2 regions of the Streptomyces sp. NPDC017529 genome follow, and region 2 is predicted to be linked to the other one. Evidence: riboswitches for the same ligand, from Rfam matches in the RefSeq annotation. Region 2 holds a riboswitch; the other holds the start of a gene.
The links. Region 2 has a riboswitch for glycine ahead of gcvT (glycine cleavage system aminomethyltransferase GcvT). Riboswitches for the same ligand answer to the same signal wherever they lie in the genome.
Positions count from the first base shown of each region.

Region 1: linked by a shared signal. The riboswitch ahead of gcvP (aminomethyl-transferring glycine dehydrogenase) and the one ahead of gcvT (glycine cleavage system aminomethyltransferase GcvT) in region 2 are both predicted to bind glycine.

Region 1 covers NZ_JBIRJY010000028.1:49,166-60,018, reverse strand. The annotation lists gene ACH4K4_RS35835 (MerR family transcriptional regulator) at 1-696, shown strand, start outside; gene ACH4K4_RS35830 (bifunctional nuclease family protein) at 750-1,223, shown strand; gene ACH4K4_RS35825 (MerR family transcriptional regulator) at 1,411-2,013, shown strand; gene ACH4K4_RS35820 (DNA polymerase IV) at 2,222-3,700, shown strand; gene ACH4K4_RS35815 (PRC-barrel domain-containing protein) at 3,604-3,993, opposite strand; glycine riboswitch at 4,108-4,205, shown strand; gene gcvP (aminomethyl-transferring glycine dehydrogenase) at 4,394-7,279, shown strand; gene ACH4K4_RS35805 (DUF5999 family protein) at 7,434-7,640, opposite strand; gene ACH4K4_RS35800 (hypothetical protein) at 8,004-8,591, opposite strand; gene ACH4K4_RS35795 (glutamate-cysteine ligase family protein) at 9,223-10,749, shown strand.
Region 2 covers NZ_JBIRJY010000008.1:47,633-58,485, reverse strand. The annotation lists gene ACH4K4_RS21625 (ABC transporter permease) at 1-359, opposite strand, end outside; gene ACH4K4_RS21620 (ABC transporter substrate-binding protein) at 438-2,186, opposite strand; gene ACH4K4_RS21615 (ABC transporter permease) at 2,257-3,255, opposite strand; gene ACH4K4_RS21610 (enhanced serine sensitivity protein SseB C-terminal domain-containing protein) at 3,752-4,552, opposite strand; gene ACH4K4_RS21605 (enhanced serine sensitivity protein SseB) at 4,716-5,513, opposite strand; gene ACH4K4_RS21600 (hypothetical protein) at 5,702-6,514, shown strand; gene ACH4K4_RS21595 (AAA family ATPase) at 6,617-7,321, opposite strand; glycine riboswitch at 7,710-7,805, shown strand; gene gcvT (glycine cleavage system aminomethyltransferase GcvT) at 7,946-9,073, shown strand; gene gcvH (glycine cleavage system protein GcvH) at 9,160-9,534, shown strand; gene glyA (serine hydroxymethyltransferase) at 9,590-10,849, shown strand.

The DNA of each region.
Region 1 (10,853 bases), on a different contig from region 2:
GGCAAGCTGATGAGCATCGGCACGGTGCTCAACACGCTGCGCGACGAGTTCCCCGAGGTGACCATCTCCAAGATCCGCTTCTTGGAGGCCGAGGGGCTCGTCGAGCCCCGGCGCACGCCGTCCGGGTACCGCAAGTTCAGTACGGAGGACGTCGCCCGGCTGGCGGCGGTCCTGCGCATGCAGCGGGACCACTATCTTCCGCTGAAAGTGATCCGCGAGCACCTCGACGCCTTGGCGCGCGGCGAACAGGTGCAGCTGCCGGCCCCTGCCGCGCCCGCGGGCGAGCTGCTCGGCAGCCTGGGCGAGCCGGCCGGCGACCTGCCCACGGCGGCCCGCATCGGCCGCGCGGAGCTGCTGGCCGCCGCGGAGGTCGAGGAGGCGGAGCTCGCCGACTGGGAGGCGTACGGGCTCATCGTTCCGGACGCCGACGGTGGGTACGACATCGAGGCCGTCACGGTCGCCAAACTTGTCGCGGAACTGGGGCGTTTCGGACTCGAACCCCGCCATTTGCGCGCGGTGAAGGCGGCGGCCGAGCGGGAGGCCAACCTGGTCGAGCAGGTCGTGGCACCGTTGCGCCGGCACCGCAACCCGCAGACCAGGCAGCATGCCGAGACCACCGCCAGGGAGCTGGCCACACTGTCCGTGCGGCTGCACGCCGCACTGGTCCAGTCCGCCCTGCGTGTCCGGCTGACGTGAGCAATGGGTGGCCCGACTACCCAAACCGGCCGGGCACGTCCTAGGGTTGCTGTGTGAACGAGCTCGATGTCGTGGGTGTCCGGGTGGAAATGCCTTCCAACCAACCGATCGTGCTCCTACGGGAGGTAGGAGGCGACCGTTACCTGCCCATTTGGATCGGGCCGGGGGAGGCCACCGCCATCGCCTTCGCCCAGCAGGGGATGGCCCCTGCCAGGCCGCTGACGCACGACCTCTTCAAGGACGTGCTGGAAGCGGTGGGCCAGGAACTGACCCAGGTCCGCATCACGGACCTGCGCGAGGGGGTCTTCTATGCGGAACTGGTATTCGCCAGTGGTGTCGAGGTCAGCGCCCGCCCGTCCGACGCCATAGCGCTGGCGCTGCGCACCGGTACGCCGATCTACGGGACCGACGGGGTCCTCGACGACGCGGGGATCGCCATCCCGGACGAGCAGGAGGACGAGGTGGAGAAGTTCCGCGAGTTCCTCGACCAGATCTCGCCCGAGGACTTCGGCACCAACAGCCAGTGAGCCGGGTTGCGCGGAGGGCCGCCTCCCGTGCATTCGAGTAGCCTTTCCCCGTCCGGGGGCACGAGAAACCACTCGCAGGGTGATTATCACTCGGCGTGGCGAGCGCGGCGATCGTTGACGCACCCCGAGTGACTGCATACCGTCGATAGGGCAGGTCCCGTCCGGGACGTGGAGGACGGAGGTCGGCGTGGCAATCACCGGCGACGGTACGGCGGCGGAAGGGGCGTTGCCGCTCCACTCCGGGGCTGCTGAGCGCACCCCGGCACAGACTGCCGCGGTGCCGGGGGACCGCGGGGCGGAAACCATCGGCTACCGCGGTCCGACGGCGTGCGCGGCCGCGGGCATCACCTACCGCCAGCTCGACTACTGGGCCCGTACGGGGCTCGTCGAGCCCAGCGTGCGGCCCGCCTACGGGTCGGGCACCCAGCGGCTCTACAACTTCCGGGACGTCGTCGTCCTGAAGATCGTCAAGCGCCTGCTGGACACCGGGGTCTCCCTCCAGAACATCCGCACCGCGGTCCGGCACCTGCGCTCGCGCGGGCTGTCCGACCTGGCGAGGATGACGTTGATGAGCGACGGCGCGACGGTCTACGAATGCACCTCGCCCGACGAGGTCGTCGACCTGCTCCAAGGCGGGCAGGGCGTCTTCGGCATCGCGGTCGGCGTGGTGTGGCGCGACGTGGAGGGCGCGCTGTCGCAGCTCCACGGCGAGCGCGTGGACACCGGCGAGACGCTGGTCCGGCACAACCCCCACGACGAACTGGCGCGGCGGCGCAACCGGGCGGGCTGAGCCGGGCGTACCGGGCCCGGGTGCCGGGCGGCCGCGTACGCCCGTCACGGCGGTCTGTCGCGCCCCTGTGGCCCCAGAGAGCACCCACTACGCCCCTCGGGCCCCACCAGCCTCCTCCAACCCCTCCAGGGCGTCGCGGAGCGTTTTCCGTGCCGTCCGCCGGGGCCGGTCGGCGCGATTGTCAGTGGTGTGGGGGAGCATCGGTCGTGTGAGACGTGCGCCGACGATCCTGCATCTGGACATGGATGCGTTCTACGCGGCCGCCGAGCAGGCGGCCAAGCCGAGCCTGCGCGGAAAGCCCGTGGTGGTCGGCGGCATCGGTCCGCGCGGCGTGGTCTCCACGGCGTCGTACGAGGCCCGGGTCTTCGGGGTGCGCTCGGCCATGCCCACGGCCCAGGCCCGCCGGCTCTGCCCGAACGCGGCCTACCTGACCCCGCGCTTCAGCCTGTACCGCCAGGTGAGCGACCAGGTCATGGAACTGCTCCACGAACTGTCGCCGCTGGTGGAGCCGCTCAGCCTGGACGAGGCGTTCGTGGACCTGGAGGCGGGCGGCGTCGCGGCGGACACCCGGTCCGCGCGTGCGGTGGGCGAGCGGCTGCGGCAGGAGATCAGACAGCGGACGGGCCTGACCGGTTCGGTGGGCCTGGCCGGGGCCAAGATGCTCGCCAAGATCGCCTCCGAGCAGGCCAAGCCGGACGGCCTCGTGGTCATCGAGCCGGGCAGCGAGCGCGAGATGCTCGGGCCGATGACGGTGCGCACACTGCCCGGCGTGGGCCCGGCCACCGCGGAGACGCTGCGCCGGGCGGGCATCCACACGGTCGCCGAGACGGCCGAGGCGGGCGAGGCGGAGCTCGTCCGGCTGCTGGGCAGGGCGCACGGCGCCGGGCTGTACGCGATGGCGCTCGGGCGCGACGAGCGGCCCGTGGTCGCGGAGCGGGACGCGAAGTCCATATCGGTCGAGGACACCTTCGACGTGGACCTGACGGACCGGACGCGGGTGCGGGCCGAGCTGACGCGGCTGGCGGACCGGTGCGTGCAGCGGCTGCGGGCGGCCGGGCGGTCGGGGCGGACGGTCGTGATCAAGGTGCGTAACTACGACTTCTCGACGCTGACCAGGTCGGAGACGTTGCGCGGTCCCACGGACGACCCGGGGGTGGTGCGGGAGGCCGCGGCCCGGCTGCTGGACCTGGTGGACACCACGGGAGGCGTACGGCTGCTGGGGGTGGGGGTGACCGGTCTGGCGGACTTCACGCAGGAGGACCTGTTCGCCCAGTTGGCGACGGAGAAGGCTGCCCGGGAGGAGGCCGAGAGGGAGCGCCGGGCGGTCGACGAGGCCGTGCGGGAGGCCGCCGGCGAGCCCGAGCCCGAGCGGCCGCGCAGCTGGCTGCCCGGGCTTGACGTGTGGCATGACGAGTACGGGGCCGGTTGGGTGCAAGGCAGCGGCGTGGGGCGGGTGACCGTCCGGTTCGAGCAGCCGTGGTCCGCGCCGGGGCGGGTGCGCACCTTTCCCGTCGGCGATCCGGCGCTGCGGCCGGGGGAGCCGCTGCCGCTGGTGGGCGGGCCGCCGGACGAACCCCGGGCCCCCGCCCCTCAGTCCTCGGTGCCGGCGACGCGGCCGAATTCCGTGTCGGCCGGCGCGGCGTCCGAGCCGGGTACCGGGTCGGGGGCCGGGATGTCCAGCCGGTAGTGGTGGTAGAGCTGTAGTTCCTGCTCGGGCGAAAGATGGCGGCCGACACCGAAGTCCGGCGCATCTCTGATCAGCTTGCGGTCGTAGGGGACGTGCAGCGCTTCGCCGACCAGGTCGCTGGGCTCCAGGGGCACGAACGCGTCCCGGCTGAAGATCCCGGTGCGTACGGCCGCCCATTCCGGTTCGCCGGTCGCGTCGTCCAGATACACCTCGTCGACGGTGCCGATCTTGGTTCCGTTTCTGTCGAACGCCTTGCGGCCGATCAAGCTGCGGGGATCGATATCGGTCTGCACGGTCCCTCCAAGTGGTCGCAACTGCCTTGTGACAACTACCAAAGGGCACAATTCATGCCCTGGCCACTCGAAGGAACGTCCGTAAGCCGCGCTGGTAGGCTGGCGAACGGCTGCTGACCCCATGCGGGAGAGTCCCTTGCCGATCATGGCGGGGGCGCCGAAGGAGCAACTCCTCCCCGGAATCTCTCAGGCTCACGTACCGCATGGACGAGGTCACTCTGGAAAGCAGGGCGGGCCACGGTCGGGCACAGCGCCGGGACCCCTCCTCACCGACGGTGAAAGCCGGTGCCGCGTGCGGGACCGGTGAAGCTCTCAGGTTGAGATGACAGAGGGGGAGGCCGTCCGGGCACCAGCGCCGTGGTGCCCCGCGTAGGTCGAAACGACCAGGAGGCCCCCGCAGATGACCACCAATCGCATCTCCTTGACCGAACTCGAACGAGGTACCCCGTTCGAGCAGCGGCACATCGGCCCGGGGCCGGAGGCCCAGGCCAAGATGCTCGCGCAGGTCGGATTCGGATCGCTGGACGAGCTCACCGCGGCCGCGGTACCTGATGTGATCAAGAGCGCGGAGGCGCTGAACCTGCCCCAGGGCCGTACGGAAGCCGAGGTCCTGGACGAGCTGCGGGCACTCGCGGACCGCAACCAGGTGCTCGCCCCGATGATCGGGCTCGGGTACCACGGTACGTTCACCCCGCCGGTGATCCTGCGGAACGTGATGGAGAACCCGGCCTGGTACACCGCGTACACCCCGTACCAGCCGGAGATCTCCCAGGGGCGGCTCGAAGCGCTGCTCAACTTCCAGACCATGGTCGCCGACCTGACCGGACTGCCGACCTCCGGCGCCTCCCTACTGGACGAGGGCACGGCCGCCGCCGAGGCGATGGCCCTCGCGCGGCGGGTGGGCAAGGTCAAGCAGGGCGTCTTCCTGGTCGACGCCGACTGCCTGCCGCAGACCATCGCCGTGATCGAGACCCGCGCCGAGCCGACCGGCGTCGAGGTCGTGGTGGCCGACCTGTCCGAGGGCATCCCGGCGGAGGTGGCCGAGCGCGGCGTCTTCGGCGTGCTCCTCCAGTACCCCGGCGCCTCCGGTGCCGTACGGGACCCCCGCGCCGTCATCGAGCAGGCGCACGGACTCGGCGCGATCGTCACCGTCGCCGCCGACCTGCTGGCGCTGACGCTGCTGACCTCGCCGGGCGAGCTGGGCGCGGACATCGCGGTCGGCACCACGCAGCGCTTCGGCGTCCCGCTGGGCTTCGGCGGCCCGCACGCCGGGTTCATGGCCGTACGGGAGAAGTTCGCCCGCAGCCTGCCCGGCCGCCTGGTGGGTGTCTCGGTGGACGCCGACGGCAACAAGGCGTACCGGCTCGCCCTCCAGACGCGCGAGCAGCACATCCGCCGGGAGAAGGCCACCAGCAACATCTGCACCGCGCAGGTGCTGCTCGCGGTGATGGCGGGCATGTACGCCGTGTACCACGGTCCCGACGGACTCGCGGCCATCGCGCGGCGTACGCACCGCTACGCCGCCGTACTGGCCGAGGGGCTGCGCGCCGGCGGGGCCGAGGTCGTGCACGGCGCGTACTTCGACACGCTGACCGTGCGGGTGCCGGGCCGGGCCGCCGAAACCGTCGCCGCGGCCCGCGAGGCCGGGGTCAACCTGCGGCTGGTCGACGCCGACCTGGTGGGCATCGCCTGCGACGAGACCACCGGGCGCGCGCAGGTGCACGCGGTGTGGCGGGCGTTCGGCGTCCAGGGCGACATCGAGTCGCTCGACGCGACGGCGGCCGAGGCGCTGCCGGACGGGCTGCTGCGCGGCGACGCGTACCTGACGCACCCCGTCTTCCACCAGCACCGTTCCGAGACCGCGATGCTGCGCTACCTGCGCCGTCTGTCGGACAAGGACTACGCGCTGGACCGCGGCATGATCCCGCTCGGCTCGTGCACGATGAAGCTGAACGCGACGACCGAGATGGAGCCGGTCACCTGGCCCGAGTTCGGGCAGCTGCACCCCTTCGCGCCGGTCGAGCAGGCCCAGGGCTACCTCACGCTCATCGCGGAGCTGGAGGAGCGGCTGGCCGAGATCACCGGCTACGACAAGGTCTCCATCCAGCCGAACGCCGGCTCGCAGGGCGAACTGGCCGGCCTGCTGGCGGTACGGGCGTACCACCGGGCCAACGGCGACGAGCAGCGCACCGTCTGCCTGATCCCGTCCTCGGCGCACGGCACCAACGCCGCCAGCGCCGTGATGGCCGGCATGAAGGTCGTCGTCGTCAAGACCGGCGAGGACGGCGAGGTGGACACCGACGACCTGCACGCCAAGATCGAGCAGCACCGTGACCAGCTCGCGGTGCTGATGGTCACCTACCCGTCCACGCACGGCGTGTTCGAGGAGCACATCACGCAGATCTGCGCGGCGGTGCACGACGCGGGCGGCCAGGTGTACGTGGACGGCGCCAACCTCAACGCGCTGGTCGGGCTCGCCGAGCCCGGCAAGTTCGGCGGCGACGTCTCGCACCTGAACCTGCACAAGACCTTCTGCATTCCGCACGGCGGCGGCGGTCCCGGCGTCGGCCCGGTCGGCGTACGCGCCCACCTGGCGCCGTACCTGCCCAACCACCCGCTGCAGCCCACCGCGGGCCCGGAGACGGGGGTGGGCCCCATCTCCGCGGCGCCGTGGGGTTCCGCGGGCATACTTCCCATTTCCTGGGCGTACGTCCGGCTGATGGGTGGCGAGGGCCTCAAGCGCGCCACCCAGGTCGCGGTGCTCGGCGCCAACTACATCGCCAAGCGCCTGGAGCCGCACTACCCCGTGCTCTACACAGGCCCCGGCGGGCTGGTCGCGCACGAGTGCATCATCGACGTACGGCCGCTGACGAAGGCGACCGGCGTCAGCATCGACGACGTCGCCAAGCGGCTGATCGACTACGGCTTCCACGCACCGACGATGTCGTTCCCGGTGGCCGGCACGTTGATGATCGAGCCGACCGAGAGTGAGAACCTGGACGAACTCGACCGTTTCTGCGACGCGATGATCGCGATTCGCGCGGAGATCGACAAGGTCGGCTCGGGGGAGTGGGCCAAGGACGACAACCCGCTGCGCAACGCCCCGCACACGGCGGCGGCGCTGGGCGGCGAGTGGTCGCACCCGTACACCCGCGAGGAGGCGGTCTTCCCGGCCGGTGCCGGGGCGGCGGAGAAGTACTGGCCGCCGGTGCGCCGGATCGACGGCGCGTTCGGTGACCGCAACCTCGTCTGCTCCTGCCCGCCGCTGGAGGAGTACGACGGCTGATCATCCGCCGTCGGTGCGCGCCACCCGCGGTGGCGCGCACGCGAAGGGCCCTCGGCGAAGCCGCCGGGGGCCCTGTTCTCTGTCGTGCAGTGTTTTGGTGTTGTCCGGTGCTTTCTGTCCCGCTGTGCGGTTTTTGGTGCAGTGCCTCGTGTGGTCAGGCGGCGGTCGCCACCTGCGGCGTGCCCAGCGTCCGGTGCGGCGCGATGACCTGGCCGTCCGGCAGCAGTTCACCGGTGTCCTCGAAGAGGAGGACACCGTTGCACAGCAGGCTCCAGCCCTGCTCCGGGTGGTGCGCCACGAGATGGGCGGCCTCCCGGTCGGCGGAGTCTGCGGTCGGGCACGGCGGTTGGTGCTGGCACATGGATGAAGTCTTTCGCTGCGATGTGGGCTGATTCGTCCTGCGGCTCGACGAGATGCTCATGGCCGCTCCCCCGTTTCAGTAGGTCGATACCAGTGTTGCCCCACGGGCCGGATTCCGCAGGGATTTGGCTGCAGCGGCACTCACTAGATAATGACGCATCACCCGTGCGGTCGGTTCAGTTCAAGTGTGCGGAATCGGTGGGGGGTTGGGATGGGGCGGACGCGTACTCCGCGCGGGTGAGCGCAGCGGAGCGCCCCGCGTCCGTGACGGGCGCGGGGCGCGATCCTGTGAGGCAGTGTGCTCCTGTGCGCGGTTGCGGTGGTGCGACCTCGGCCGTTCGCCGCACAGAACCCCTGCGAGACCTCAGGCGGGCGAGCTCAGCAGGGGTACGGGCGCCAGGCGCAGGGTCAGCCGGGGCAGCAGATCCGCCACCCGGTGGGGCCGGTGGGCGGCGATGCCCGGCGGGGCCGGTGCCAGCGGTACGAGAAAATCACCCGGTGCGAGCGCACCCTCGGACCCGTCCGCACCGGTGTCGTGGTGCAGCCACAGGGTGAGCATGTACAGCTCCGGCACCGACAGCAGACGTGGCTGGTATGCGGCGGTGACGGACTCCGCCTGACGCAGTGCCCGTTCGGTCGATGTGACGTAGGGACCCTCGCAGAAATGCGAGAAGGTCCAGCCGTCGGCGGTGAGCATGGCTTCCGCGGTCGCCACGGCCCGTTCGCCGCTACGGATCAGGAACCGCCAGCCGGCCAGCCGGGTGCGGGGCGGCCCGGCGGGGTGGCTGATGTCGTCCAACACGTGCACAGGTAGGGGGAGTTCGGCACTGAGCGGGCCCTGGTGGGCACGGAGGGCGGGGGTACGGGCCTCGCGTACGGCGGTGGGGGAGCCGAGGGCGGCGAGGACGCTGCGGAGGGCAGGCGCGGGGGCAGGGGGAACATGCAGCGGCATGGTGGGTCGCCTCTCACTTGGGAGACACGGTGGTGCTGGGCAAGTGCGGACGGCGTCGTCAGCGTGCGGGGTCAGAGCGCCAGAGCGTGGCCGACCGGGGATGTCGGCCCGGCGGGGTCAGCCGCATTGCCACAGCCCCGGTGCAACACCGCGACGCTGGGCGCCAACTCTCTGCCTCGTCAGCGAAGTTTATACGACGAGTGTTCACCAAGTGTTTCGTCTAGCGGCTTCGCGGATTACCGGCAAGGCGGAATCCGGACCGGCCGGCGAGGTGTTTTCGGTGCCTTTGCGCGGTGCGCAACCCGGCGGCCTCGCATTTCGCCGTGAACATGGTAGGCCGGAACTGGACGGTCTTTTTCCGGATCACGACGCCTTTCCCTCCGAGGGCAATGCGCCGGACTCTGGTCGCGACGGTATGCCCTCGGAATGTGCCAGGGCGCCCGTCCCTTGGAGCTTATCGTTTCCGGCGCATGTCCGAGGCGTTATCGATCGGATTGCCGGGCATCATCGACCGTAGCGCGATCGCCTGGCGCCGCCGGGGAGCCCCGGCGGCACCGAGAGCCCCCGGCGTCACGGCAGGTCCTGCGCGGCCCGCGGCGCCGGACCCGTCGATACGAGGAGGGACGCTCCGATGGGGGAGAAGGTTGCGGCGGGCGGCATCGATCTCACCGACCGGCAACGGTATCGCAGAAAGCTGTACGAGTGTCTGACGGGATTGCGGAGACTCCTGGACGACAAGCGGTTCGACCGCCCCAAGAACCTCATGGGGCTGGAGATCGAATTGAACCTGGCCGGGCCCGACGGCATGCCGCGGATGATGAACTCGCAGGTCCTGGAGCGCATCGCGAGCCGGGATTTCCAGACGGAACTGGCACAGTGCAATCTTGAAGTGAATATCCTCCCGCACCGGCTGTCCGGGCGCGTTCTCGACCAGCTCGCCGAAGAACTCCGCACGGGTCTGGCCTATGCCGACCGCAAGGCGGCCGAAGTGGCCGCCCGCATCGTGATGATCGGTATTCTGCCGACCCTCGCCGCCGAGGACCTGGTCGCCTCCAACCTTTCGGAGATCGATCGTTACGTACTGCTCAACGACCAGATGAGGGCCGCTCGCGGCGAGGACTTCCAGATCGACCTGGAGGGCGTGGAGCGCTTGGTCTCCTCGTCGGCCTCCATCGCGCCCGAGGCCGCGTGCACCTCGGTGCAGCTGCACCTCCAGGTCACGCCGAACCGTTTCGCCGCGGTCTGGAACGCGGCCCAGGCCATCGCCGCCGTACAGATCGCGGTCGGCGCCAACTCGCCCTTCGTCTTCGGCCGCGAGCTGTGGCGCGAGTCCCGCCCGCCGGTGTTCCAGCAGGCCACCGACGTCCGGCCGCCGGAACTGCGGGCCCAGGGCGTCCGTCCGCGCACCTGGTTCGGGGAGCGCTGGATCGACGCGCCCCTCGACCTCTTCGAGGAGAACCTGCGGTTCTTCCCGCCGCTGCTGCCGATCCACTCGGACGAGGAGCCGCTCGCCGTACTCGACGGGGGCGGGGTGCCGAGCCTGGCGGAACTGGTGCTGCACAACGGCACCGTCTACCGCTGGAACCGGCCGGTGTACGGCGTGGCCGACGGCGTACCGCACCTCAGGGTCGAGAACCGGGTGCTGCCAGCGGGCCCCACCGTCACCGACGTCATCGCCAACACGGCCTTCTATTACGGGTTGGTCCGCACCCTGGCCGAGGAACCGCGCCCGGTGTGGACCCGGATGCCGTTCGCCGCAGCGGCGGAGAACTTCGACACCGCCTGCCGCCGCGGCATCGACGCCGTACTGAAGTGGCCGCGCCCCGGCCGCTCCGGCGGCCTCGCCGACGTCTCCGCCGTACGCCTGGTACGCCAGGACCTGCTGCCCATGGCCGCCGCCGGCCTGGACTCCTGGGGCGTCGAACCGGCCGACCGGGACCACTACCTGGGCGTCATCGACGCACGCTGCCGCCGCCGCGTCAACGGCGCGTCCTGGCAGGCGGCCGCCTACCACCACGCCCTCGCGCGCGGTCTGGACCGCGGCGCGGCACTGGCCGCGATGACCCAGCGCTACAGCGAACTGATGCACACGGGCGAGCCGGTACACGCCTGGCCCGTCGAGTGGTCGGCTGCGCCGGTGGGGGCCGGGTGGGGCTGAGGCGGACCGGTGCCGCCGGTGGGTGACGGCGGTGGCGGGGCGCGGCGCCCGTAGGTGAGCGCAGGGGCCCGGCGCCGCCGGACCGGCGCCCGTGCTACTCGTTG
Region 2 (10,853 bases):
GTCACCGGGAGCCTGGTCTGGATCTCGGGCCAGACCTCGATGTGGGTCTTGAAGGAGTAGCCGAAGCACGGCACGTTGCATGTGGCGGCGTCGGGGCCGAACTTGTAGTCGACACCGACGAAGATGCCCTTGAGGAAGTCCCAGTACTGTACGAAGACCGGCTTGTCGAAGCCGAGGTTCTTCTTCACCGCGGCGATGTCCGCGGCCGACGGGGCCTTTCCGATGTACTGCCCGGCCAACTGGTCGGCGGTCTGCCCGGCCAGTTTCGGCAGCACGAAGAAGATGCCGAAGGTGACCGCGCTGACGATCAGCAGCAGAATCACCGCGCTGATCAACCTGCGGATGATGTACGAGAACACGGGACTGCGGCGTCGGCGCCGCGGACCGGACCCGGCCGGTCCGCGGACACCAATGCCTTCACCTGCCTTCCGGGGCTGCTACTTCTTGACGCCGATGTTGAGGTAGTCGTACTCACCGCTGTAGGCCGAGGTGGAGACCAGGTTGGTGGCCTTCGGCGAGCGGTACATCAGGACCTTGAAGTAGGTCAGCGGGACGATGACGGCCTGCTCCATCGTCTTCTTGTCGATCTCCGCGTAGATCTTTTCGCGCTGCGCCTTGTCGCTGTTGGCGATGGCGTCGTTCAGCAGCTTGTTGATCGTGGGGTCGTCCAGCTCGGAGAGGTTGGTGTTGCCGGACTTCTGGATCGCCTTGCCGTTGACGACCTGGTTCAGGTAGCCGAAGCCGGCCGGGTAGTCCGAGCCCCACTGCATCATCATCAGGCCGACGTTGTTGCGCTTGGTGAACTCCGGCACGCCCGCGTAGTCCGAGAAGTACTTGCCGCTCGGGTACGTCTGGATCTTGGCGTTGATGCCGATCTTCTTCAGGGAGTTGACCACCGAGGTCGCCGCGTCCACCTCGTCCTGCCGGTCGTTGCGCGCGGTGATCGTGGTGCTCACGTTGCCGGCGCCGCACGCCTGCCGGTGCTTCTTGGCCTCGGTCAGGTCGAGGGCGTCACCGTTGTACTTCTGCGGGTACAGGTCGAACTTCTGGTAGCCGTCGAGGTCGGTCGGCAGGAAGGTGGTGGCGATGTCGCCGCGGACCGGCCCGCCGAGCGCGGTCTGCGCGGCCTTCTTGTCGACCGCGTACTGCACGGCCTTGCGGCACTCCGGCTTGTCGAACGGCGCGACCTTGGTGTTGATCGCCACGTAGGCCAGGCGCTGGCCGAGCGCGTTGTCGGTGTTGCCCTTCTCCTTGCTGTCCGTCAGGAGCTGGGCCTGGGTCTGGGAGTCCACGCCGCGCCCGGCCATGTCGACGAGCGTGTTGCCCGCCTTCAGGTCCTTGTCGATCGTCGACTGGGCGACCTTCATGTTCAGCACGATCTTGTCCGGCAGCTGCTTGCGCAGCGGGTCGGTCGCGGCCGACCAGTGGGGGTTGCGGACGAGGACGACCTTCTTGCCCTCCTCGTAGGACTCGAACTTGTAACTGCCGGACGAGGCGACGTTCTTGGTGTAGTCCGCGCCCTTGTCCCTGGCCCGCGGCACCGGCGCGGTCTGCGGGGCGCTGACCAGGTAGTCGAACTCGGCGAAGGGCTGCTTGAGGTGGAAGACGATGGTCCGGTCGTCCGGCGTCTCGATGGACTTCAGGCCCTCCGGGTTCTTGTCCTTGTACGGGCCCTTGTAGCCGCCCTCGTTGTCCTTGAGGTACGTCTGGAAGTAGTTCGGGCCGAGCGAGAGTACCTCGCGCGAGAAGTTGCTGCGCTCGACGGCGTACTTGACGTCCTTCGAGGTGATCGGCTTGCCGTCGTCGTACTTGAGGCCCGCGCGGAGCTTGTACGTCCAGGTCGTGTTGTTGTCGCTGGACTTGCCCATCGACTCCGCTAGGTCGGGCGCCAGCACGTTGCCCTTGGCGCCGGGGCCCGGCTTGAAGGTGGTGAGCGGGCGCGCGTACAGGCGGCTGAAGTTCCAGATGTAGACGTAGTACGTGTTGCCCGGGTCGAAGGACTCGGGGGCGTCGCTCATCGCGTACGTGAGCGTGCCGCCCTTCTCGTCCGAGGCGTTGACGATGCCCTTGGTGGCGGCGTTCGCCTCCGCGGAGCCACCGCCCTTGCTCTTGCCACTGCAGCCGGACAGCAACAGGGCCGCACTGGTGAGGGCCGCGATCGCCGCGACCGGGACTGGCCTTCGCATAGTGGTCGGTTTCCCCTTCGTTGGTCGGAATCTTGGGTGGGTGCCTGCCGGGCGTACGGGCCGGCGGGCGTCAGCGGCTGCGCGGGTCGAGCGCGTCCCTGAGGCCGTCGCCGAGGAGGTTGAACGCGAGCACGGTGACGAAGATCGCGAGGCCTGGCACGAGCATGTACTGGGGGTCCACCTCGTAGAACTTGACCGCCTGGTTGAGCATGCCGCCCCAGGACGCCTGGGGCGGCTGGATGCCGACGCCCAGGAAGCTCAGCGCCGCCTCGAAGAGGATGTTGGAGGGGATCAGCAGCGTCGAGTAGACGATGATCGGGCCCACCAGGTTGGGCAGCAGCTCCCGGAAGAGGATGAACGGGCCGCGGGCGCCCATGCCGCGCGCGGCGTCCACGAACTCCCGCTCGCGCAGCGACAGCGTCTGGGCCCGCACGATCCGGCCCATGTACGGCCAGTTGAAGAAACCGATCACGAAGATCAGGACCGAGATGTGCAGCGGCAGCCCTTCGAGACCGAAGGCGCCGCCCTGGAGCGAGGCCGAGATGGCGATGGCGAACAGCAGCAGCGGGAAGGCCAGGAAGACGTCCATCAGCCGGCTGATCAGCGCGTCCACCCGGCCCCTGTAGAACCCGGCCACCACGCCGAGCACGGTGCCGATGGCCACCGACAGCAGCGTCGCGCCGAACGCGACGATCAGCGAGACCCAGGAGCCCTCCAGGACCCGCGCGAGCAGGTCCCGGCCGAACTTCGGGTCGACGCCGAGCGGGTGGTCCCAGCTCATGCCGCCGAAGTCGCCCTTGGGCAGGGTGGTGTTGGTGTCGATGAGGTCCTGGTGCGGGATGTTCGGGTCCAGGCCCAGCCAGGACTGGATCGGCCGGGACAGCGCCGCGATCACGATGAGCAGGGTGACAACGACGGCCCCCGCTACCGCGACCTTGTCGCGCCGGAAGCGCAGCCAGGCGATCTGGCCGAGCGAACGCCCCTCGATCTTCTTGCTCTCGACGCCTGCCAGCACCGCTTCCGGCTGCGCCTCGGCAGCCGCCCCGGTGGTCTCGATCGGTGCGGTCACGGTGCCTTGACCCCTCTCGGCCGGCGCCGGCCGGCCCATGCGCGCCGCGGTCTGCGGCCTGGTTCACATCACTGGTGCGAGTGGTGCATCTAGAGCAACTGGAAGAAATCTGGAACAGCTGGAGCAACTGGTGCATGCAGTGCGGGCGTTGCAGGTGCAGGTGTTACAGGTGTTGCCGGTAGTGCAGAAGTCGCGGAACATCACGCGACGACGAGTGGCGCAACTCTCGTACACGGGGCCGGAGCCCTCTGCTGCGGGAGTCTTCATCCGATTCGCGATCACTCACCAGCCCTGACCGGGAATGGATGCGCAACTGTGATGTGGCCCACGGGCTTCCGTTATGCGGACACAAGCCACGAATGAGCGGGGCACACGGCCCGAATCAGGGGTCAACTAACGGGCACGAGCGGCCATTTCGAGCCAGCGGGAAGCCGTGGGGCAGGGAGCGGAGGCAGCCGGCCGGTACCGCGGGGCGGGGTACGGGCGCGGGGGCACGTCAGTACGGGCGCGGGTAGCCGTATCCGTACGACGGCGCGGGGGCGGGCGCGGGCACCGGGCCGGCGGCGTACGCGTCCCGGTCGAAGAAGGGGCGCGCGTTGGCCCGCATCCACATACCGACCGGGTCGTACTCGTCGTTCATCGCGACCGTCGAGACGGGCAGCCCCTCCGGCACCGCGCCGATGGACTGCTGGATCATCAACCGCACCGAGTCCACGGCCGGTTGGCCCGTGTCGTACAGGTCCAGGCCGATCGCCAGGTACGGGGCGCCCAGGGCGGGCTGCACCCAGGCCCGGCGCAGGGAGCGCACGGCGGGCGTGCGGTGCGCGTTCTGCCCCAGCAGGGCGTAGAACTGGGGGATCTCGATGGCCGGTTCGGTGATCCGCAGCGGCCCCGCGGGCAGCCGGTCCAGGCCGCCCGCGATACGCCGCAGGTCCAGCCACGGGATGCCCACACCGCCGCCGGGGGCGTGCGGATTCAGCCACAGCCCCCAGCGGTCGGGGAAGAGGGTGGCCGCGATGTCCCGGCCGTAGACGACTTCGTGCGCACGGTTCCAGCCACTGGCGGCGAGTTCGGGCGCGGAGGTCACGCACGGTGCGTAGCCGAGCCCGTCGACCTCCATGTTGCCGTACTGCGCATCGGGCGAACCGGCCTGGCCGTGCCAGAGCAGCATCCAGACCTGGCCGGCGGCGAGCGCTTGCAGCAACGCCTCGTAGGCGTCGTACCGCCCGGGCGAGACCTGCTGCAGCATCTGCTCGACCTGCCCGGCAGCCGCTCCCTGATGCGCACCCGCGCTCACGTGGTCCGTCCCTTCCTGTCGGCAGGCACGTGGGGTACGCCTGCCGGTTGCACCAACAGCTTAGAGCCTGCGTCCGGGCCCCGGTCGGATCAGCACACGTCGCTTGCGGTCACGGGGAGCGGGCGCCCCCGGCAGGCCGGCGGCGCGGGAGGGGCGCGGGCCGCTACGCGAGGTCGCGGGTATAGAAGGGCCTGACCCGCTCCAGCATCCAGTCGGCGACCGGGTCGCCCTGGGCGAGGTCCAGCATGACGAGCTGGACGGGCCAGGCCGGCGGCGTCCCGCCGAGGGCCCGCCCGAGGGCCGCGGTCACCGCGTCCCGTACGGCCGGGTCGTGCGGCGCGACGGCGGCGGCGTCCACCTGCACGCCGACGAACAGCGCGGGCGCGTCCCCCTCGACGCTCGCCAGCGCGCGGCGCGCGGTGACCACGAAGCCCGCTGCCGAGAACTCCAGGCCGGCCGCGGCCAGGAAGTCCACCGGTTCCTCCTGCCAGTCCGGTTCGAACAGCCGGACCCGGGCGCCGCTCGGCGCCCCCGGCTGGTCCGGGCGGCCGGCCCGGCACAGTTCGGCCACCACGGCGGGCGGCAGCGGGACGCCGACCGTGCCGTCCGGGTTGACCGCCATGCCGATCAGCGGGGGCAGCCCGCGCGCGAACTCGGCGGCCGGCGCGATGGTGAAGGACAGGTTCGGCCCGGCCACCCGCTGGAACTCCTGTTCGGAGCTGAAGACCGGGACGTACGCGGCCGAGTCGATCTCGACGGTGGGCAGGTCCAGGCCGGACCGGCCCATCCCCGCGCTCTCGGGGCCGCCGCCCTTGGGCAGCGGCACCCATATACGGCTGCGCCCCAGCACCTCGACGATGCGGGCGCCCGCCCCGGGGTGCCCCACCGAAGCGGCGAGCACCTCCTCCAGTTCGTTGGCGGGCCACCCCAGCTGCGGAATGCCCTGCTCCGGAAAGTCCATGTCCACCCACCCGCTCACGTACAGGCTCTTACCTGGTCGAAGACCCTAACGCCAGCAGGGAGAAGGAGCCCGGGTGCATCCGGATGACCACCGAACGCACGCGAGCGGTTGCGGACCGTGCACACCGCTCCGAAGGTAGCCCCAGGGTGATCTTGCCCTGCCGTTCCTACAGAAAGGCACACCTCCTGATGGCAACTCACCGGACCGCCACCACCGCCTTCGTCAGCGCGGCCACCGTCGGCGCCCTCGCCCTCGGCGTCGCGGGCTCCGCGGCCGCGGCGGACGAGCCCAAGCCTCCCGTCCGGAACCACAGCGTCATCGTCGACGACCTCGCCCGGCTGGCCGACGCCAACACCGAACTGACCGAGAAGATCGCCGACGACCGCGGCCACTCCGTCCAGGTCAGAGCGGCCCGCACCCGCCTGGACAGCGTCCTCCTGGACGCGCGGCGCCTGGCGGACCTGCTGAACAAGGACTCCGACCGGTCGGTCTCCGCCGACACCGCCGCGCTGGACAGGGCGTCGCGGAACCTGCGGATCAACCTCGACGAGCTGACCGGCGTCCGGGTCCCGGCCCCGGACGAGAACACCGACAACGCCCGGTCGACCAGGGAGCTGACCGACGCGGTCACCAACTCGGTCACGAGCGTCTTCAAGAGCCTCGGCATCGACAAGCTGGTCGGCGACCTGCGCCAGCAGCCGGCGGCCCAGCCCGCCGCGCAGCCCGCCAACCGGCCCGTCGCCCAGCCGGCCGCCCAGCCGGCCGAAACCGACGCCGACGACGAGCCGGCCGCCCAGCCGAAGGCTCCGACCAGCGACCCGCAGCCGCCCGCCGACGCGCCGCGGCAGCAGCCCGCCGACCAGCCGCGGCCCGCCGACCAGCAGTTGCCTGCCGAACAGCCGCAGCAGCCCGCCGCCGACCAGGCCCAGCAGCCCGGAGGCTCGCTGCTCAACTCGGTACTGTCGCTGCCGACGGTGCTCCTCAAGGCCCTGGGTCTTTAGATCGGCCCGGCGTCGAGCGTCCGGAGGAGGCGCAGTTGCGGGAGATATCCCAGAGCTAGGACCGGTACCGACGGGTCGTGCGGGGCTGTTCCGTACGGCCCGTCAGATGTACGCCGCGCCGGGCCCGGCGGTCTCGGCCGCGGCTTCCGGCGGCCGCTGTCCGAAGCCGACCCGCCGCAGCGCGCCCGCCGCCCGCCGGTCCAGCAGGACGGCCGAGCTGAAGCCGGCGGGGAGCCGGGCCGTCTGCGCCCGGGTGATCAGCCGCCGCACCGCGCGCCGGTGCCGGGCGAAGGCGTAACCGGAGACTCCGCGTCCACGCGACCGCTGCCCGGAGAGCGCGACCTCGGGCGGCACGTCCAGCAGCACCAGATGCAGCCCGCGCCCGCCGCGCCGCGCCTCCCGCGCGAGCCAGCGGCGCACCCACGCCAGCGTTCCGCAGTCGTGCACCACCACACTGCGGCCGGAGCGCAGCGCCCGCCGCAGCCCCAGGTAGTGGGCCGCCCTGACCAGCGGCCGGTAGAGCGCGTACGGCAGCCGGCGCAGCCGGCCGCGCTCCCAGCGCTCCCGTACGTCCTGCGAGTCGATGCGGTGCACGACGGCGCCGTGGCCGTCGAGGGCGGGCACCACCCGGAGCATGAGCGTGCTCTTGCCGCTGCCCGGCAGCCCGGAGACCACCACCAGGTCGCCCGCGCAGAAGCGCAGCTCGGTCACGTCGCGGGCGGTGCGCCGGTCTCTGAGGTCGACCACGTCGGCCACCGGGGCGACGCCGGCCGCCGGGGCCGCTTCCGGCACCGGGGCCGCGTCCACCGTTCGTCCGGCCTGCCCGCGGCCGGGGCCCGGCAGCCGCAGGGGCCCGGGGACGGCGCCCGGGGTCGCTTCCGGGACGCAGCCCGGGGGCGCGCCTCCCGGACTCGTCGCGAATGCGGCTTGCCTGTGCACCGTGATCGCCCCTCCCGGTCCGATGGATCCGTCCCCTTACCCGCAGAGTGTCAAGAAAAGGTAATACGGTTCAAGGAATCCGCCCGATCCGTACACACCCCGGACATGGTCGTGACCTCCCCGCGAACACCGGTGCGACCAGGGCTCCTTTATCCGGCGATCCCGTGCGATGATGTGCGCGCCATGTGCCGGGCCGCGCCTCACCGGGTGCGTCCCCGTACGGGTGCCACGCTCAGCCAACTGCATACCGGCCGCTTGAATCCGCGCGGGAGAGTCCCCGGCCGTCACGGCGGGGCGCCGAAGGAGCAAGTCCTCCCTTGAATCTCTCAGGCCCCGATACCGCGCGGGCGAGGCAGATCTGAAAAGCGGGCCGCCGTGGTGTGGCTCCACCCAAGGTGCAAACCGGACCGGTGACGGCTTTCCGGTGAACCTCTCAGGTTCCGATGACAGATGGGGAGACCGTCTTGTCACCCATGCCCGGGAGCCAGAACCATGACCGAAGCCCCCCGCCGGACCGCGCTGGACACGATCCACCGCGCCCTCGGCGCGACCATGACCGACTTCGCCGGCTGGGACATGCCGCTGCGGTACGGCAGCGAGCGTGACGAGCACGTCACCGTCCGCACCCGCGCCGGTCTCTTCGACCTCTCCCACATGGGCGAGATCACCGTCACCGGACCGCGCGCCGCCGACCTGCTGGACTACGCGCTGGTCGGCAACATCGGCGGCGTGGCCGCCGGCCGCGCCCGCTACACCATGATCTGTGACGCCGGGGGCGGCATCCTGGACGACCTGATCGTCTACCGCCTCGGCGAGACGGAGTACCTGGTCGTCGCCAACGCCTCCAACGCGCAGGTCGTGCTGGACGCCCTCACCGAGCGCGCGAGCGGCTTCGACGCCGAGGTCCGCGACGACCGGGACGCGTACGCGCTGCTCGCCGTCCAGGGCCCCGAGTCGCCCGGCATCCTGAAGGGCTTGACCGACGCCGACCTGGACGGCCTGAAGTACTACGCCGGGCTGCCCGGCACCGTCGCGGGCGTGCCGGCGCTGATCGCCCGTACCGGATACACCGGCGAGGACGGCTTCGAGCTGTTCGTCCGCCCGGCGGACGCGCCCGCCCTCTGGGAGGCGCTGACCGAGGCGGGCAAGGGCGCCGGCCTGGTGCCCTGCGGCCTGTCCTGCCGGGACACGCTGCGCCTGGAGGCGGGCATGCCGCTGTACGGGCACGAGCTGACCACGGACACCACCCCGTTCGACGCGGGCCTGGGCCGCGTCGTGAAGTTCGAGAAGACGACGAACGGCGGTGACTTCGTGGGCCGCGCCGCCCTGGAGGCGGCCCGGGACCGCGCCGCGGCCGCCCCGCCCCGCAAGCTGGTGGGGCTGATCGCCGAGGGCCGCCGGGTACCCCGCGCCGGGTACGCGGTCGTCGCCGCCGACGGCTCGGTCGTCGGCGAGGTCACCTCGGGTGCCCCCTCCCCCACTCTCGGCAAGCCCGTCGCGATGGCCTACGTGGACGCCGCGCACGCCGCGCCCGGCACCGCGGGAGTGGCGGTGGACATCCGTGGCACCCGTGAGCCGTACGAGGTCGTGGCGCTGCCGTTCTACAAGCGCCAGAAGTGACGCGTACCTCCGTCCCCGCCGCGCTCCCGTCTCATCTGTCAAGACCCTTGCACCGAGCACGCCACCGCATCCAGGAGAATCAAGACATGAACAACCCCCAGCAGCTGCGCTACAGCAAGGAGCACGAGTGGCTGTCGGCCGCCGAGGAGGGCGTTTCGGTGATCGGCATCACCGAGCACGCCGCCAACGCGCTCGGCGACGTCGTCTTCGTGCAGCTTCCTGAGGTCGGAGCCACGGTCACGGCGGGCGAGACCTGCGGTGAGCTGGAGTCGACCAAGTCCGTCAGCGATCTCTACTCCCCCGTCGACGGCGAGGTCACGGAGATCAACGAGGAGGTCGTCAACGACCCCTCGCTGGTGAACACCGCCCCGTTCGAGGGCGGCTGGCTGTTCAAGGTGAAGGTCAGCGGCGAGCCGGACGACCTGCTCTCGGCCGACGAGTACACCGCCTTCACCGGCTGAGCCCGCCCACCCGCCGCCTGGCGGGGCCCGCGCCCCGCGTACCCCAGGAAGAGTCATGTCCCTTCTGAACAGCTCCCTCCACGAGCTCGACCCCGACGTCGCCGCCGCCGTCGACGCCGAGCTCCACCGTCAGCAGTCCACCCTCGAAATGATCGCGTCGGAGAACTTCGCCCCCGCCGCCGTCATGGAGGCCCAGGGCTCGGTCCTCACCAACAAGTACGCCGAGGGCTACCCGGGCCGCCGCTACTACGGCGGCTGCGAGCACGTCGACGTGGTCGAGCGGATCGCCGTCGACCGCGTCAAGGCGCTCTTCGGCGCCGAGGCCGCGAACGTGCAGCCGCACTCCGGCGCGCAGGCCAACGCCGCCGCGATGTTCGCGCTGCTCAAGCCGGGCGACACGATCATGGGCCTGAACCTCGCGCACGGCGGGCACCTGACCCACGGCATGAAGATCAACTTCTCCGGCAAGCTCTACAACGTGGTGCCCTACCACGTCGACGAGGAGTCCGGCCTGGTCGACATGGGTGAGGTCGAGCGCCTGGCCAAGGAGACCCGCCCGCAGCTGATCGTCGCCGGCTGGTCGGCGTACCCGCGCCAGCTGGACTTCGCGGCGTTCCGCCGGATCGCCGACGAGGTCGGCGCGTACCTGATGGTCGACATGGCGCACTTCGCCGGCCTGGTCGCGGCCGGGCTGCACCCGAACCCGGTGCCGCACGCCCACGTCGTGACCACCACCACACACAAGACCCTCGGCGGTCCGCGCGGCGGTGTGATCCTGTCCACCCAGGAGCTCGCCAAGAAGATCAACTCGGCGGTCTTCCCCGGTCAGCAGGGCGGCCCGCTGGAGCACGTGATCGCGGCGAAGGCGGTGTCCTTCAAGGTCGCGGCGAGCGAGGAGTTCACGGAGCGCCAGCAGCGCACCCTGGACGGCGCGCGCATCCTCGCCGAGCGCCTGACGCAGCCCGACGTCACCGAGGCGGGCGTCTCCGTACTGTCCGGCGGCACCGACGTGCACCTGGTCCTGGTGGACCTGCGCCACAGCGAGCTGGACGGCCAGCAGGCCGAGGACCGCCTCCACGAGGTCGGCATCACGGTCAACCGCAACGCCGTCCCGAACGACCCGCGGCCCCCGATGGTCACCTCGGGCCTGCGGATCGGCACCCCGGCGCTGGCCACCCGCGGCTTCCAGGCGGAGGACTTCCGCGAGGTCGCCGACATCATCGCCGAGGCGCTGAAGCCGTCCTACGACGCCGCCGCGCTCAAGGCCCGGGTGACCGCCCTGGCCGGCAAGCACCCGCTGTACCCCTCGCTGTGACCCG